Regions from separate parts of the Pseudoalteromonas sp. MBR-15 genome, predicted to be linked through region 2. Evidence: predicted binding sites of a transcription regulator. Region 2 holds the regulator's gene; each other region holds the start of a gene.
What was found. Region 2 encodes sigma-54, which starts transcription at its own class of promoters, with help from an activator protein. Its sites were predicted from a motif close to GTTGGCACGNNNNTNGNNT; they were not measured.
Positions count from the first base shown of each region.

Region 1: the regulator sigma-54 is predicted to act here: its motif matches at 1,548-1,566, upstream of ACSSVW_RS05145 (EF-hand domain-containing protein).
Region 3: the regulator sigma-54 is predicted to act here: its motif matches at 2,222-2,240, upstream of glnA (glutamate--ammonia ligase).
Region 4: the regulator sigma-54 is predicted to act here: its motif matches at 2,228-2,246, upstream of flgJ (flagellar assembly peptidoglycan hydrolase FlgJ).

Region 1 covers NZ_JBRJHH010000003.1:21,985-26,203, forward strand. The annotation lists gene ACSSVW_RS05140 (HAMP domain-containing sensor histidine kinase) at 1-1,288, opposite strand, end outside; gene ACSSVW_RS05145 (EF-hand domain-containing protein) at 1,601-1,828, shown strand; gene ACSSVW_RS05150 (EF-hand domain-containing protein) at 1,838-2,065, shown strand; gene ACSSVW_RS05155 (EF-hand domain-containing protein) at 2,184-2,417, shown strand; gene ACSSVW_RS05160 (EF-hand domain-containing protein) at 2,422-2,655, shown strand; gene ACSSVW_RS05165 (amidohydrolase) at 2,761-4,219, shown strand, end outside.
Region 2 covers NZ_JBRJHH010000003.1:327,491-331,709, reverse strand. The annotation lists gene ACSSVW_RS06565 (HPr family phosphocarrier protein) at 1-7, opposite strand, end outside; gene rapZ (RNase adapter RapZ) at 17-865, opposite strand; gene ptsN (PTS IIA-like nitrogen regulatory protein PtsN) at 866-1,318, opposite strand; gene hpf (ribosome hibernation promoting factor) at 1,322-1,609, opposite strand; gene ACSSVW_RS06545 (RNA polymerase factor sigma-54) at 1,636-3,132, opposite strand; gene lptB (LPS export ABC transporter ATP-binding protein) at 3,247-3,972, opposite strand; gene lptA (lipopolysaccharide transport periplasmic protein LptA) at 3,969-4,219, opposite strand, start outside.
Region 3 covers NZ_JBRJHH010000011.1:64,686-68,904, reverse strand. The annotation lists gene typA (translational GTPase TypA) at 1-1,789, opposite strand, end outside; gene glnA (glutamate--ammonia ligase) at 2,296-3,702, shown strand; gene ACSSVW_RS14955 (DUF4124 domain-containing protein) at 3,826-4,219, shown strand, end outside.
Region 4 covers NZ_JBRJHH010000004.1:304,615-308,833, forward strand. The annotation lists gene flgK (flagellar hook-associated protein FlgK) at 1-1,220, opposite strand, end outside; gene flgJ (flagellar assembly peptidoglycan hydrolase FlgJ) at 1,234-2,190, opposite strand; gene ACSSVW_RS08110 (flagellar basal body P-ring protein FlgI) at 2,316-3,410, opposite strand; gene flgH (flagellar basal body L-ring protein FlgH) at 3,423-4,106, opposite strand; gene flgG (flagellar basal-body rod protein FlgG) at 4,122-4,219, opposite strand, start outside.

The DNA of each region.
Region 1 (4,219 bases), 310 kb from region 2:
GATAAAAGGCACCAAAAACAGCGGTCTTTTCAGAATCAGCAATGCCTTTACCGACATCACTGACCGTCACTTGAAGCTGAGTGTGTTTATAACGAGCTTCGACCGTGACAACGCCTTGTTCAGGTGAAAATTTCAAGGCATTGGAAATGAGTTGCACAAGCATCATTTCTAACAACTCGGAAGAAATATACATCGCTTTTGAGGGAAGTTCATTTACCCATATTAACGACTGATTTCGCGCAATTAAACGATGTTCAAAGTGACGCTCAATATTCGATTTCATACTATTGAAGTTAAGCTCTGTGACACTCTCTTTACTGGTACGAATCGCGTTATAATTTAATAAGCTTTCAATCATCACTCGTAAACGCGCCATACTCTGTGTAATTAGCTCAAGGACAGCTTGCTGCTCGCTATTAATTGGGCCAACAATTTCATCAGCGAGTAAATCAGTGCCTTCAACCATGGAGGCAAGCGGTGTTTTTAATTCGTGAGTAACATGACGTAAAAAGGTGTCTTTTTGTTGCTCTAGCATATGCAGCTGCGCTTGCACCCACTCTAATTTATTACCTAACTCAACTAGCTCCGATGAGCCTCGTACAGAAATTTTCTGCTGCCAATGACCTTGACCTAGTTTATCTATTACACTTGTTAGTTCACCTAAACGGCCACTGATCCGCCATAAAAACCCACCACTTACTAATAATGTGAGTGGAATTAATGCAATCAACCAGTTTATAAACGACGCTTGAAGCGCCTTTAATTGCTGTTGATTCTTGGTGATCCGTAATTCATTTTGATCACGTAGCCACACCGTTTGCTCTGCAATAAGTTTGCTTGCTGGGGCAAATAATTCACCATCTTGTTTTTGCTCTGCAACTAAGTGTTGCTGGGCAAAGTTGAGTACTTCTGCCAATTGCTGCCACTGCGCCACATACTCTGTCGATGGACTAAGAAAAATAAGCTCATCAATACTTTGCAGCGATGACTGCCACTTATTTTCAATTAAGGTATCGAGTGATTCACTTTTTAAAACCCAGTTTTGTCTTGTTGCTCTTTCTAGGCTATTTAAATCTTGTTTTAAACTATTAAACGCCTTTGTAACTAAATAATTATCGCTGACAATTTTTTGTGTCACAGCCAATTGTTTATTCAGTGCGTTTAGAAACACGATCACAACCAACGATAAAGGCAGCAAAGACAACAAAGTGCTAAAAACAAACTGGCCAATTAAACTGGGCCGCCAATCGAGCGCATGTTTAAATTTATTCGCAACGAGACCTTGCATACTGATCCTTTTCAACGTGACAGAAGATGATTATTAGATAAATAACTTAGACACTCGCTGAATCCAGCCTATATAACAGCACTTTTTAACCAATAAATGCTTTTTTGTTGCTAATCAGCAACAATATAACTCTCTGTTTTAAAATGAATAATCCTTTAGAACCCAAAAAACGTTGCAAAAAAGACACAACTCTTTGTAAGTATTGCTGAGCAAATCACTCGGGGAATATATAAACCATTGATATTAAATGAATTTTAAAATTGGCATTGTTTTTGTTTATACCGTAATAAGTTATAGATTTTAGGAAACAAAATGAAAACGATGGCCTGTATTTCAATCATGCTTGCCAGCTTAGTATCAATAAGCTCATACGCGCTTGATCTCAACGAGACGTTTAATGAACTTGATAAAGACAGTAATGGCGCGCTAAGTGAGTCTGAAGCATCTGAGGACGCACTGTTACATGGCAATTTTTCTCAAATTGATAGTAATGAGGATGGCCAAATTTCATTTCCAGAGTTTCAGTCGTTTATTCAATAGGAGATTGTTATGAAACAACTTATCGCTGCCTTTTCGCTGATATTTTTGGCTATCAGTGCGACCGTTTTGGCATCTCAAATGGATGTTCGTTTTACTAAGTTTGATAGCAATGCAGACAATGCAATTTCACTTTCTGAAGCCAATGAACACCCTGAGCTAATTAAGCAATTTACTGATCTTGATACAAATAATGATCAGCGATTATCTGAACAAGAGTTTGAAAAATTCAAACCTTAACCTCTTAAAGTGCTTGCCATAATCCCAGAGGGAGCGTGTAAACGGATTTAAATTTTGGGATTTAAATTATGGCAAGCACTTTTCCCAAAAAGGATTTTACTTTCTGAGGAGTTTTATTATGAAAATTGCGACACTTGCTTCATGCACTTTAATTACTATAAGCTTCAATACCTTAGCATTAGATGTTAAGCAGCGATTTGATCATTTAGACAAAGATAAAAATGGTTATTTAAGTGTTGAAGAGCTTGCATCTCAGCCACACTTGCAAAAGCACATGGCTAAATGGGATACAGACAACGATCAGCAAATATCACTCCTTGAATTTAAGCACTACTTAACAAACAAGAGTTAAAGCAATGTCAAAATACACTTTCGCCAGTCTTATAATCTGTGGTTTATATAGCAGTATGGTTTTTGCAACAGAAAGTATTGGAGAAAAATTTAAACAACTCGATCGTAATGAAGATGGCTTCTTAAGCCGTTCTGAATCTGCACGAGACCCCGCTCTGTGGTCTCGTTTTAAAAGTTACGACAGCGATAAAGACAATAAGTTATCGTTCGCTGAATTTAATGAATATGCTAGCAAATAATGCTGAGGGTGCGAGTCACCCTTTTGCACGTTTTAATTACCTAATTATTTGCAGTTTACAGCAACTCTGATACTGTTTTTATAAATCAATAAAAATAAGAATAGTATGAAACTCATTATCAGCTTACTCGCAACTGCATCGATATCTTGCTTCGCTAACACTACCGTTATTTATAACGTAAATGGTTACACACCAACCTATCAAGGTCAGACACAGCAATTTTCAACCTTAGTCTTTAAAGATGGAAAAGTTGTCAAAACAGGCGATGATTCCCTTAAGGCTAGTTTTCCTGATGCGACAACGATCGATGGTAAAAAGGCAACACTGCTGCCCGGGCTTATTGATGCACATGGTCATATAATTGGGCTTGGCAATAACTTGTCACAACTGGATGTTAGAAATACCCAATCTGTCGATATGGTCGGTAAAATGTTGGCCGAATTCGCTAAAGATAAACAAGGTTGGATAATTGGCCGAGGCTGGAACCAAGAACATTGGCCTGGCGGTCAATTTCCTACGGCAGCAGATTTAGACAAATACGTAAAAGACAAGCCTGTTGTGCTGTCTCGCGTTGATGGTCATGCCGTGTGGGTCAATTCAAAAGCAATGGCGTTGGCTGGCATAACGGCGCAAACAGATACGCCCTCTGGAGGCGAAATAATTAAACTTCCTTCGGGTCAGCCATCAGGGGTGTTTATTGATAAAGCAGAAACATTAGTAACGCAACACATCCCCAAGACAGATCACGCGAGTATCAATCGCGCACTTGATAACGCCGGTAATCACCTACTCAGTTTAGGCATTACATCAGCACACGATGCAGGTATAGACTACGATACGTGGCAAGTGTATAAACAGCGTGCAGAACACAATAATCTGCCTGTTAGAATTGTTGCTATGCTCAGTGCTGGCGATCCAAAGCTCGAAACCATGCTTAAAGCTGGTCGCTATAAAGATATGAACGACATGCTCTCCATTGGCAGTGTAAAAGTCTATGCAGATGGTGCATTAGGCAGTCGAGGCGCTGCATTAATTAATGAGTACGCTGATCGCAAAAACCATCATGGCTTAATGCTCGAAACGCAAGAAAAACTTGAACAACTTTTTACCTTAAGTTTTTCACACGGCTTTAGCGCGAATACCCATGCGATTGGCGACCAAGCAAATAAAACCGTTTTAGATGCTTATGAAAATGTCTTCAAGAAGTCGGGAGGCATTTTATTACGGAACCGCATTGAACACGCGCAAATTGTGTCGCCAAACGATATTCCTCGCTTTAAAGCGTTAAAAATTATTCCTTCCATGCAGCCTGTTCATGCGACTTCTGATATGCACATGGCTGAGCAGCGTCTGAACGAAACACAGTTGACGGGTGCCTATGCGTGGAAAACATTTTTATCACAAGGCTCCATTATTGCGGCAGGCTCTGATTTCCCCGTTGAACTTGCTGACCCATTCGATGGCTTATACTCAGCAATTACACGCATGGACCATAACCAACTTCCTGAAGGAGGTTGGCGTCCTGAAGAGTTACTGTCACGTGATGAAGCACTAAGAGCGTTTA
Region 2 (4,219 bases):
CATGCATCGTCGTTGCCTATTGGGTATCTTGCTCGCGGTGGCGTATTTTCACGTTTGCGTGACTTTTCGAAAAGCTCTCACCAATGGTTTGCGCTAAGTAAACCGAGCGATGTTGTCCACCTGTGCAGCCAATCGCAATGGTTAAATAACTGCGATTATTTCGCTCTAAGTGAGGGAGCCATGTTTGTACAAAGGTTTGAATTTGCCATGTAAACTTTTGCACTATGCTGTGACTAGCAAGGTAATCTTTTACTGGTTGGTCTAAGCCTGTCAGTGGTTTTAGATCCGGTTCCCAGTGTGGATTCGGTAAAAAGCGAGCATCAAATACGTAATCAGCTTCTTTTGGAATACCGTGCTTAAAGCCAAACGACATAAAAGTAATAATGAGCTTTTTGTCTTTTTTACCCAGTATTTTTTCGCGAATAGATTCGGCAAGCTGATGCACGCTGAGATCGGTCGTATCAATCATAAAATCGGCACGGGTGATCAAAACATCCAGTAATACTTTTTCTTGTTTAATCGCTAAATCAAGCGGCAGCGAGTCAATCGATAATGGGTGTAAGCGGCGTGTTTCAGAGAATCGTTTGATCAGTGTTTGATCATCACTATCTAAATAAAACAACGTGGGTTTTGCAAAGCCCGGTAAATACTCAAGAATATCGTTAAATTCTTGCTGTTCTTTCGGCAGGTTACGCACATCGATACTTACAGCAATTTTGTCGTAATTATCTGACACACTGCGTACTAACGAAGGAAGTAGGTTTACAGGAATATTATCAACGCAGTAATAGCCTAAGTCTTCAAGTACTCGTAAAGCGACCGATTTACCTGAACCAGAGCGACCGCTGATAATAATTAATTCCATTTATGCCTCTGATGCAATGACTTTAAACAGATCACTATCTGTTTTAGCACTGCGTAGCTGTTTACAAAATTCTTTGTCTTTAAGTCTATCAGCAATTGTTGATAAGGTCTTTAGATGAAGTTGACAGTCACCATCTGGTACGATGAGTGCGACAAAAATATCCACTGGACGATTATCAATTGCGTCAAAATTTATAGGTGACTCACTCACAATTACAAATGCGTGTGGCTGATCTGCACCGCTCATACGACCATGTGGAATCGCAATACCTCGGCCAATACCCGTGCTGCCCAATTTTTCTCTGTTCAATAGGGCATTGAGTATATCTTGCTGAGATAAATGAGGGAGCTGCTCATGAGCCAGTTCGCTGATAAATTCGAGAATTCTTTTTTTGCTATTAAAAAGGACCGCAGCTTTGCTGCAGTCCTGGTTAGTAAGTGAACTAAGTTTCATAATTTAGTGTCGAGCTAATTTCTCTTTGTGTTTAATTACTTGACGATCAAGTTTATCGATTAACGAGTCGATGGCTGCATACATATCTTGGTGTTCAGTAGAGGCAAATAACTCGCCTCCGTTTACATGTAAAGTTGCTTCTGCTTTTTGGCTTAGTTTTTCTACATCTAGAATGACATGAACATTATTAATGTGGTCAAAATGCCTTTCTAGTTTCGCAAACTTGGTGTTTACATAGTCTCTTAATGAATCTGTGATTTCTACATGACGACCAGTTAAATTTAGTTGCATAAGCATTTTCCTTCTATGTAAAACGTCTAAATCAGACTCTTACGCTGATTCGACGGAGGTATTGCTAGAGACTCTCGATATTTTGCTATTGTCCGTCTAGCTACTTTAATTCCTTGCTCAGCCAATATATCTGCAATTTTGCTATCACTCAATGGTTTAGCTGTGTTTTCTGCGGCGATTAGCTTTTTGATTAAAGCGCGAATTGCCGTAGATGAACACTCACCCCCATTTTCAGTGCTTACATGGCTGGAGAAGAAATATTTCAACTCAAAAATTCCCCGCGGGGTATGCATGTATTTTTGTGTTGTTACTCGCGAAATTGTTGATTCATGCATTTCGACCATTTCTGCGACATCATTTAATACCATGGGTTTCATGGCCTCAGGACCATGTTCAAAGAAAGCCTGTTGTTGTTGAACAATACAGTTAGTCACTTTTAATAACGTGTCATTACGGCTTTCTAAGCTTTTAATAAACCATTTTGCTTCTTGTAAATGAGAGCGAATAAATTGGCTATCACTGCTTGATTTTACAGAACGTGACATCGCCGCATAGTGGCTATTCACTCTGATTTTCGGCATGCAGTCTGGGTTTAGTTCAACTACCCAACGGCCTTTTATTTTTTTTACGGATACATCGGGTATCACGTATTCAGATTCTTCTCTAACAATGGTATCCGCAGGCTTTGGATTTAAGCTGTGGATCAATGTCATGACTTCTTTCAGCTCACTTTCTTTAAGCTTAGTCTTTTTCATCAAAGTGCGATAGTCACGACTCGCTAATAATTCAATATGTTCTGATAACACCATTTTAGTTTCAGCTAAATAGGGGGTGTCAGCATCGAATTGGCGTAATTGAATACACAAACATTCTTGTAAACTACGGGCGCCAATACCGACAGGATCGAATAATTGAATTCTTTTTAAGACAGCTTCGACTTCATCAAGTTCGATTTCTTCTTCATCGTTATTTTGATTGAAGCTTTCAACAATGTCTTCGCAGCTTACGGTTAAAATACCCGAATCATCAATTGCCTCAACAATCGCAACGGCAATCGCTTCGTCTGTTGGGCTGAATGGAGTCAGTTGTAACTGCCACATTAGGTATTCGTGGAGAGTTTCGGTTGATGCGCCTTGGTAAATTGACTCATCTTCAGGCATTGGACCTGAGGAACTTGATGGGGCAGCACTCATGTACTCATCCCACGTAACATCCATTGCTAAGTCGTCACTTACGGTGTCTTTGTTGAGGGCATCACTGCTTTCTTGCTCGTACTCGCTCGCAGCTTCGTCAGCCGACGCGCTTAGTTGGGTATCGTCAGATTCGGCTTTTTGCTCGTTTTTGCCAATACTCTCTTCTGCATAATCTGCTTCTTCAACTTCAAGCAAAGGGTTAGAGTCTAACGCTTCTTGAATTTCTTGCTGGAGATCCAATGTACTGAGCTGCAACAAACGGATAGCCTGTTGCAGTTGTGGAGTCATTGTAAGTTGCTGGCCCATGCGCAGCTGTAATGATTGCCTCATGTATCCCTAACAATCCTTTTTAGTCTTATCAAACAATAGAACGATGCCGTTAACTATTTATTTGATTTATTGTCATTGTTATAAGTCTAGCAGATGCTCTAGTCGGTGGCGTATTTAAAGCCTGAATTGCTCGCCTAGATACACATCGCGTACAGTTTGGTCGGCTAACACATGTTCAGGTGTACCTGATGCAATTAGCTCCCCATGAGAAACAATGTAGGCTTTTTCACAAACATCAAGGGTTTCTCTCACATTGTGGTCAGTAATTAATACACCAATACCACGATTTTTTAAGTGCTCAATAATTTTCTTTATATCTAACACTGAAATAGGATCAACACCAGCAAAAGGCTCATCGAGCAAAATAAATTTAGGGTCAGCGGCCAGTGCACGTGCTATTTCAACACGACGGCGTTCACCCCCTGACAATGCCATACCTTGGCTGTCACGAATGTGTTGAATGCTAAATTCATCAAGTAAACTGTTAAGTGTTTCTTCGCGGCCTTGTTTATTGAGATCTTTACGGGTCTCTAAAATGGCCATTAAGTTTTGATAAACAGTCAGTTTTCTAAAAATCGATGATTCTTGTGGCAAATAGCCAATACCTAAGCGAGCGCGGCTGTGCATTGGCAATAAGGTGATGTCGTTATCATCAATGCTTATTTTACCTTTGTCACTGGGCACTAATCCCACAATCATGTAAAAGGTGGTTGTTTTACCTGCGCCATTTGGCCCAAGTAAACCGACAATGCTGCCAGCTTCTACCTCAAGGCCTACATTTTTTACAACTTGGCGACCCTTATAGCTTTTAGCTAATAGCTCTGCTTTTAGTGTGCTCATGGCTGGCCTTCATCGTTCTTTTTGTTATCAACAGGCACTAAAATAGTGTGTACACGATCGGTCGAGTTTTCATCTTTCTCGGCACTTATCAGTTGCTGTTCCATATCGTATGTAATGCTCTTGGCACTGACTTTTTGGCCTGCTTGAGTCACTTGTGCATTGCCAACGAGTGTTAATAAGCGTTTAGCAACATCGTATCGAACTTCTTCAGCACTGGCGCTCATAATAGTGCCGTCAGCTTGTTTTT
Region 3 (4,219 bases), on a different contig from region 2:
CACTTTCAGTTAAGTGACGCTTACGAATACGAATATTTTCAGGTGTTACTTCTACTAACTCGTCATCATCGATAAACTCAAGCGCTTGCTCAAGTGTGTAGTTCAATGGTGGTGTTAATGTTTGCGCTTCATCAGTACCTGATGCACGAACGTTCGTTAGCTGCTTACCTTTAAGTGCATTTACAGTTAGGTCGTTATCACGGCTATGAATACCGATAACCATACCTTCGTAAACTTCTACACCGTGACCGATGAATAGCTTACCGCGCTCTTGAAGGTTGAATAATGCGTTAGTTAACGCTTTACCTGTTGCGTTAGCGATCATTACACCATTTTTACGTAGACCGATGTTACCGCCTTTGTGAGGGCCGTAATGATCAAACGTGTGGTACATAAGACCTGAACCTGATGTAAGCGTCATGAAATCAGTTTGGAAACCGATTAAACCACGGCTCGGCATCATAAAGTCCATACGCATACGGCCTTTACCATCTGGCGCCATGTCAGTTAGTTCACCTTTACGCAGACCAATTTGTTCCATGATAGAACCTTGGTGCTCTTCTTGACAGTCAATCGTTACTGTTTCGTACGGTTCTTCTAATACACCATCTACAGTGCGTAAGATTACTTCTGGACGAGAAACAGCAAGCTCGTAGCCTTCACGACGCATGTTTTCGATTAAGATACCTAAGTGAAGTTCACCACGGCCTGATACACGGAAGCTATCTGGGTTGTCAGTTTCTTCAACACGTAATGCAACGTTGTGAACAAGCTCAGCTTGTAAACGCTCAAGGATATTACGTGATGTTACGAACTTACCTTCTTTACCCGCAAATGGCGACGTGTTTACAGAGAACGTCATTGTTACTGTCGGCTCATCAACTGATAGCGGAGGTAACGCTTCAACGTTAGAAGGCGCACACACTGTATCAGAGATTTTTAATTCGCCGATACCTGTCACAGTTACGATATTACCCGCATAACCACGGTCTGTATCAATTCGCTCAAGACCTAAGTAGCTTTGAACCGCACCAATTTTACCATTACGTTTTGTGCCATCAGCACTGATAATAGTTACTTGTTGGTTAGGCGCTACAGAACCACGCTTGATTCGGCCGATACCGATTACACCTACGTATGAGTTGTAATCAAGTTGAGAAATCTGCATTTGGAAGTCACCTTCAGGATCTGCATCCGGTGGTGATACTTCGTCAACGATCATCTTGAACATAGGTTCCATGTTGTCAGATGGTTCGTCTAAATCTAATGTTGCCCAGCCGTTGATAGCTGATGCGTAGATAACTTTAAAGTCTAACTGTTCGTCAGTTGCACCAAGGTTATCGAATAAATCAAAGATTTGATCCATAACCCAATCAGGGCGTGCACCCGGCTTATCAATTTTATTGATAACAACAATTGGCTTCAAACCTTGCGCGAACGCTTTTTGCGTTACGAAGCGCGTTTGTGGCATTGGACCTTCTTGAGCATCAACAAGTAACAATACTGAGTCAGCCATCGAAAGTACGCGTTCAACTTCACCACCGAAGTCGGCGTGTCCTGGGGTGTCTACGATATTGATGTGGTAATCATTCCAAGAGATGGCTGTGTTTTTAGCCAAAATGGTAATACCACGTTCTTTCTCAATGTCGTTTGAGTCCATCACGCGCTCTTCATTACCGCCGCGTGTTTCTAATGTGCCTGATTGCTCAAGCAGTTTATCAACCAAAGTTGTTTTACCGTGGTCAACGTGGGCGATAATCGCTATATTTCTTAACTTTTCGATGCTCATATTTTTTCTCAGAGAAATTGAATCTCATTGATCCTGCAAGATCTACGCACTCACCTGCATTTTCAACAGATGTCTAAGCATAGGATTTAAAAGGGCGCATATTATCCCTTAATAATGGCATGGATGAAAGTTTATCCAATACAATTTTATAAACTTTCTTCAGGCTTTTTATAAGTATCTGTTTTATAAATGACAATTTTATTAATTTTATCTTTAATCGAACATCAAAACTGGTAAAAAATCACCTTTTTAGCAATATTTTGGCACTAAAGCACATTTCGTTTATGCTATCTAGGGTGGCTAATCGTTGTGCAAATACAACCGGTAAGCATAACGCACCACAATGAACATTTTACGCACCAAAATAGTGCAAAAATAATTAACAAAATGCGCTTTATTTTATTTTTATAAGCCTAAACAAGGCGTTAAAAATTTGGCATGAAACCAGCTTACATAGAACAAAAGCAATAATGCAGCAAAAATAAAACCCAACAATTGGAGGACACATGTCACAATCGGTTTTAGATTTTATCAAAGAAAATGACGTTAAGTTCATTGATTTACGCTTTACTGATACCAAAGGTAAAGAACAGCATGTTTCTATTCCTCATCATCAGGTTGATGAAGACTTCTTTGAAGACGGCAAAATGTTTGACGGTTCTTCAATTGCTGGTTGGAAAGGTATCAACGAATCAGACATGGTATTAATGCCTGTTCCTGAGTCTGCAAAAATGGACCCATTTTCTGAAGAAGCAACTTTAATCGTACGTTGTGACGTTGTTGAGCCTTCAACACTTCAAGGTTACGAGCGTGACCCTCGCTCTGTTGCTAAACGTGCAGAAGAGTACATGCGTTCAACAGGTATCGCAGACACAGTATTATTTGGCCCAGAGCCAGAGTTCTTCCTATTTGATGACGTTAAATACAAATCAGACATGTCTGGTTCTATGTATAAAATCGACGACATCGAAGCGGCTTGGAACTCAGATAAAGATTACGAAGGTGGCAACAAAGGTCATCGTCCAGGTGTTAAAGGTGGTTACTTCCCATGTTCACCAATCGACTCATCTCACGACTGGCGTTCAGCAACGTGTTTAGTTCTTGAAGAGCTAGGCCAAGTTGTTGAAGCACACCACCACGAAGTAGCAACTGCGGGTCAAAACGAAATCGCAACACGCTTCAATACAATGGTATTAAAAGCTGACGAAATCCAAGAGATGAAATATGTTATCCATAACATGGCTCACCTTTATGGTAAAACAGCGACATTCATGCCTAAGCCGCTTGTAGGTGATAACGGTTCTGGTATGCACTGTCACCAATCTTTAGGTAAAGATGGCGTGAACATCTTCGCTGGTGACAAATACGCAGGTCTTTCTGAAGAAGCGCTTTACTACATCGGTGGTATCATCAAGCACGCTAAAGCAATCAACGCATTCGCTAACGCGTCAACTAACTCGTACAAACGTCTTGTACCAGGCTTCGAAGCGCCAGTAATGCTTGCATACTCTGCACGTAACCGCTCTGCTTCAATCCGTATCCCTGTAGTACCATCTGCAAAAGGACGTCGTATCGAAGTACGCTTCCCTGATCCAACAGCAAACCCATACTTAGCATTCTCTGCAATGCTTATGGCTGGCCTTGACGGTATTCAAAACAAGATCCACCCTGGCGATGCAATGGATAAAGACTTATACGATCTACCTGCTGAAGAAGCAGCTGAGATCCCACAAGTTGCCTCTTCACTAAGCGAAGCACTTGCTGCTTTAGATGCTGACCGTGAGTTCTTAAAAGCAGGTGGTGTATTCACTGACGACCTAATTGATGCATACATCTCACTTAAGAACAAAGAAGTTGAAAAACTTAACATGACAACTCACCCAGTTGAGTTCGAAATGTACTACAGCGTTTAATACGTCGTAGACAGTAAATAATTAATGTGTGTTCTCAAGCCCGCTTTGGCGGGCTTTTTTAATGGTAATTAGGCGTGTTCTCCTCTACAGTTTTAATTAAATAAAAAAATGCAGGGTCGCAGGGTGAAAAGAACAACTTTATTGGTATTTTTGTTACTATTGGTAAGCTTTTTTGGTTATGGAACAACAAAAAAAGTGTATTCGTGGAAAGATAAAAATGGTGTTCTGGTATTTTCTGATACGCCACGCCCCGGTGCTACCGAAGTAAAGCTTAATACCCCTAATTTGACCATGCCTGCTACCGACACCAGTATTCTTGATAACACAGCCAGTGCAACACCCGTAAACTTTAAAATCGCTATTTCCTCACCTGAAGACCAAGCAACAGTCAGAGAAAACTCCGGTTCTGTTTATGTTACAACCCGTGTCATTCCTCGCTTTGCAACGGGTTTTAAAGTACAACTTTTTGTAAATGGTGCCCCCCATGGCGAACTAAGTAACAGTTCTACTTTTGCAC
Region 4 (4,219 bases), on a different contig from region 2:
AGCTGTAAACCGAAGGCTTCGCCACCGGTGATCGTTGATGAATCAATCACACCGCCAACCACATTTGCTGTTGATGCGGTGCCTACCGGTTCACCTTTATTATCGATTGCCTGAATTTCAACTGTCGATGCGCTGGTGTAAGTAACTATAAAATCACTGGCAGGCAACTCACTGCCCTTACCAGGTTCAAGTGTTGCCGTCATGGTCGATGAACCGGTATTAGCTTGATAACCAAAACCATTCACCGTTGGAATGGCAAAAATATCACCACCAATTTCACCATTTGCGTCCATACCAAGACGGTTTTGCTGATTAAAGGCATCAGCAAGGGCTAAGCCCATTTGGCCTAATTGATTCTGGGCTGGCACTAAAATGTCATCACGAAATGACAGTAGGCCGCCTATTTTGCCTTTAAGTTTACTTACATCAACCTCAAGCGGCACGGCTTTGCCACCATTAACATCTAAATGTAGCTCTCTAAAGCTGGGATCGGGATCGCCAGTAAATGAAAACAGGTTAAATGTACCGCTTTCCATCACTAATGCTTGGCCAGACCCCAAATAGACTTGTTTCTCACCGTTATTACCGTTGAGAGTTTCTACATCAATGAGTTCTGATAAGTCACGAATTGCTTTGTCGCGCTCGTTGTACAATCCGCTAGACGCTGATTCACGATCAGTGCCATGCACCGCGGCAATTTTAGAGTTCAATTCGCTAATACTTTGGATCAAGTTATTTGCTTCATCCGAGAAAATTTCTAATTGCTCATTCACAACAGTCTGCTGATCAACCACGATGCTTGAAAGCCTGTCCATTTGATCAATGAGGTTTTGTGCATCTGTCATAACCAGCGAACGCGCCACCGTCGATGAAGGCTGATTTAAGCTTTCTTGAACATTATTAAAAAATGAGTTAATGCTGGTTGATAAGCTATTCGACTCTTCAGAAAACAAGCTATCGACTCGGCTTGCTTCTGTTACAAACTGATCAAAAAATGCTTTATTTGACGTATCACGATTTAGCTGTTTTTGAGCAAACTCATTGAGTAAACGATACGTTTCACCCCGGCCAACTTGGTTGTCGATCATGGTGCTGAACTCAGTGCGCTCACGAACATAACCCGCTGTATTTACATTGGCTATGTTTTTACTGGTCGTTTGTAAAAGCTCAGAATTTGCTCTTACACCTGAATTTGCTATGTCATATAAGCTGAATGACATGAGGACTTACTCCTTAACGTACCAATGAAGCAGCGACGCTTTGAAGCTCAACACGCTTCAATACCTGCTTAATTTTGTTGGCATAATTTGGATCAGTTGCATAACCTGCTTTTTGTAACGAATCTAAAAAGGCTGCGGGTTCTGCGGTGTTTTTTAGTGCGTCTTGATAACGTGGGTTTTCATTTAAGAAATCCACAAAATCATTCACACTGTCTTTAATTGACTGATAAGAACGGAAGCTTGCATGCTTTTTAACAGGCACACCTTGCTCAAACTCAAGCGTAACTTTACTTGCTTTGTCACCTTGCCAGCTCTTATCAGATTTAATGTTAAAAAGGTTATTACTACTGGTGCCATCCGCTTTACTAATAATATGCTTACCCCACCCTGTCTCAAGCGCTGCTTGAGCAACCATCACAGCAGGGTTTAAACCAATTTTTTCAGCCGCATTTTTTGCGTGCTCCCAAACAGAGCTAATGAAAGACTCAGCATCTTCAAAGCGGTTTTCTGATTGCTCATCAGTGGCAACTTCAGCCATTGGGTGTGTTTCTGGCTTAGCTTCTTGATTACCGCGAACACGCTTATCGCTATCAAACTCTGCGGTTGTTCTTAACACGGAGCCAGGAGTAAATTTCTTACCGTCGGGCGATAACTGCTGCACAATAAGATCAGCCAAACCCAGTGAGCCGTTAGAAGACAACTCAACAGAAAGCTGTTGATCATGCATTTCTTCAAAGAATTTTACGCCACTCGAGTTAAACGGACTGTCTTTGTCTTCAAATGCTTCATTAGCCTTACGCATGCTTTTAAGCAGCATCTGCGTAAAGATAGATTCAAATTGTGCCGCCGCTTTTTTCAGCGCCTCTTTTGACGCATCGCTAGAGGCATCACTTTTTAGAGCACTTTGACGCAATGAGTCTAAGTTGCCTAAATCAAAAAAGTTTTGCTTGTCGAGATGATTCGTATCCATCAGCTTTTTGACACAATAATTAATAATGCATAATCAAATGCAATAATTACGCCAAAAGAGGATTTATCAGATTGAGGGAAGGTAGAAATGAAAAAACGCGCTGATCTCAGCGCGTTTTTAATTGATTATATAATAACAAGTTGCCCGTTTATGGCTCCCGCCTCTTTCAACGCTTCAAGGATAGCCATTAAGTCACCAGGGGCGGCACCAACTTCGTTTATCGCTCTCACTAAATCATCAAGGCTAATACCTGGATTAAACACAAAAGCGCGAGAGTCATCTTCATTAACATCGATAATACTTTGGTTTGTCACCACCGTCTCGCCTTCGCTCAGTGCATTCGGCTGCGATACGTTTTGCTGCTCAGCAATGGTCACGGTTAATCCACCGTGGGTAATTGCAGCTGGCTGTAATTTTACGTTTTTACCAATAACAATGGTGCCCGTACGTGAATTGACAATAATTTTTGCCGCAGTATCAGCCGGTGTGAACTCTAAGTTTTCAAGCGTTGATAAATACGATACGCGCTGCGATGCATCGCGCGGTGCAATGACACGTACAGACGCTGCATCAATTGCTTGAGCACTGTTTGGCCCAACTAAATCATTAATAGTTTGCTCTAGGCGCTTTGCCGTTGTGAAATCTGGACGATTCAAATTAAAGGTGATGTAGTCACCTTGCATAAACGGGCTTTTAACAGCGCGCTCAACCGTTGCCCCATTCGGAATTCGGCCAACGGTGGGAGTGTTTATAATCACTCGGCTGCCATCAGCACCTTCTGCGCCTAGACCACCCACGACCAAACTGCCCTGTGCAATGGCATACGTATTACCATCAACCCCTTTCAAAAAGGTTTGTAATAACGTACCACCGCGTAAGCTTCCTGCACTACCAATTGAAGACACGGTAATATCAATGGTTTGACCTGGTTTTCTAAACGCGGGTAACTCGGCATGTACAGCAACGGCTGCAACATTTTTAATCTTTGGTTTTAAGTTCGCAGGAAGCGTGATACCGAAGCTATTTAACATCGCTTTAAAGCTCTGCTCTGTAAAACGACTTTGCTCGCCCGTGCCAGGTAAACCCACCACTAAACCATAACCGACTAATTGATTTGAGCGTACACCCTCAACCATAGACACATCTTTAACTCGCTCAGCCTGAACAGAAAACTGTATACTAATTAAGCAAAGAGCAATAATGTATTTAAACCCATTCATGATTTGTATCCTCTAAAATGGGAAAATAGAACTGCTAAAGAAACGAGTTAACCAACCCGCACTTTGCGCTTCTTGAAGTTGACCTTTACCTGAGTATTGAATGCGCGCATTCGCAACTCGGTTTGAAGTCACCGTATTATCTGCTGTCACATCTTGGGGACGCACTAAACCTTCAAGACGAATAAACTCTTCACCGGTATTTAAAGTAAGCCACTTTTCGCCACGGATCACTAAGTTACCGTTCGGCAAAACTCGCATAACATTAACTGAAATATCACCAAATAAGCTGTTCGATTGATTCGATTTAGAATCACCTTTAAATGATGAATCTGAACCAATACCAAATTGGATACTATCACCACCTATATTCACAGGATTGCCGCCTAAACCAATGACTGGGTCAAGGCTTGCGTCAGTTTCTTTATCGGTTTCGGTTTTCGCCGCTTTGGTTGCCTGAGTCGATTCTTGCAGTTTAACCGTGATGATATCGCCTGCTCGCAACGCTTTTTTATCTGAATACAGGTCATTTGATAAATAACTATCAAATAATGAACCAGTGGGTACCATTTGCTCTGCTGCAGGCTCAGGATACATTGGCGCATAGTAAGGGTCATCCTGAACCACATGGTTATTTTGTGTTGCCATACAACCACCGAGCAATAACGCTGTTGATGTGACTAAGATAATGTTACGCATGCTGCCTCCTACCCATTATAACTGTTGGTTAATGTAACTAAGCATTTCATCAACAGCCGAAATCACTTTTGAATTCATTTCATAAATTCGCTGTGTTTCAATGAGGTTAACGA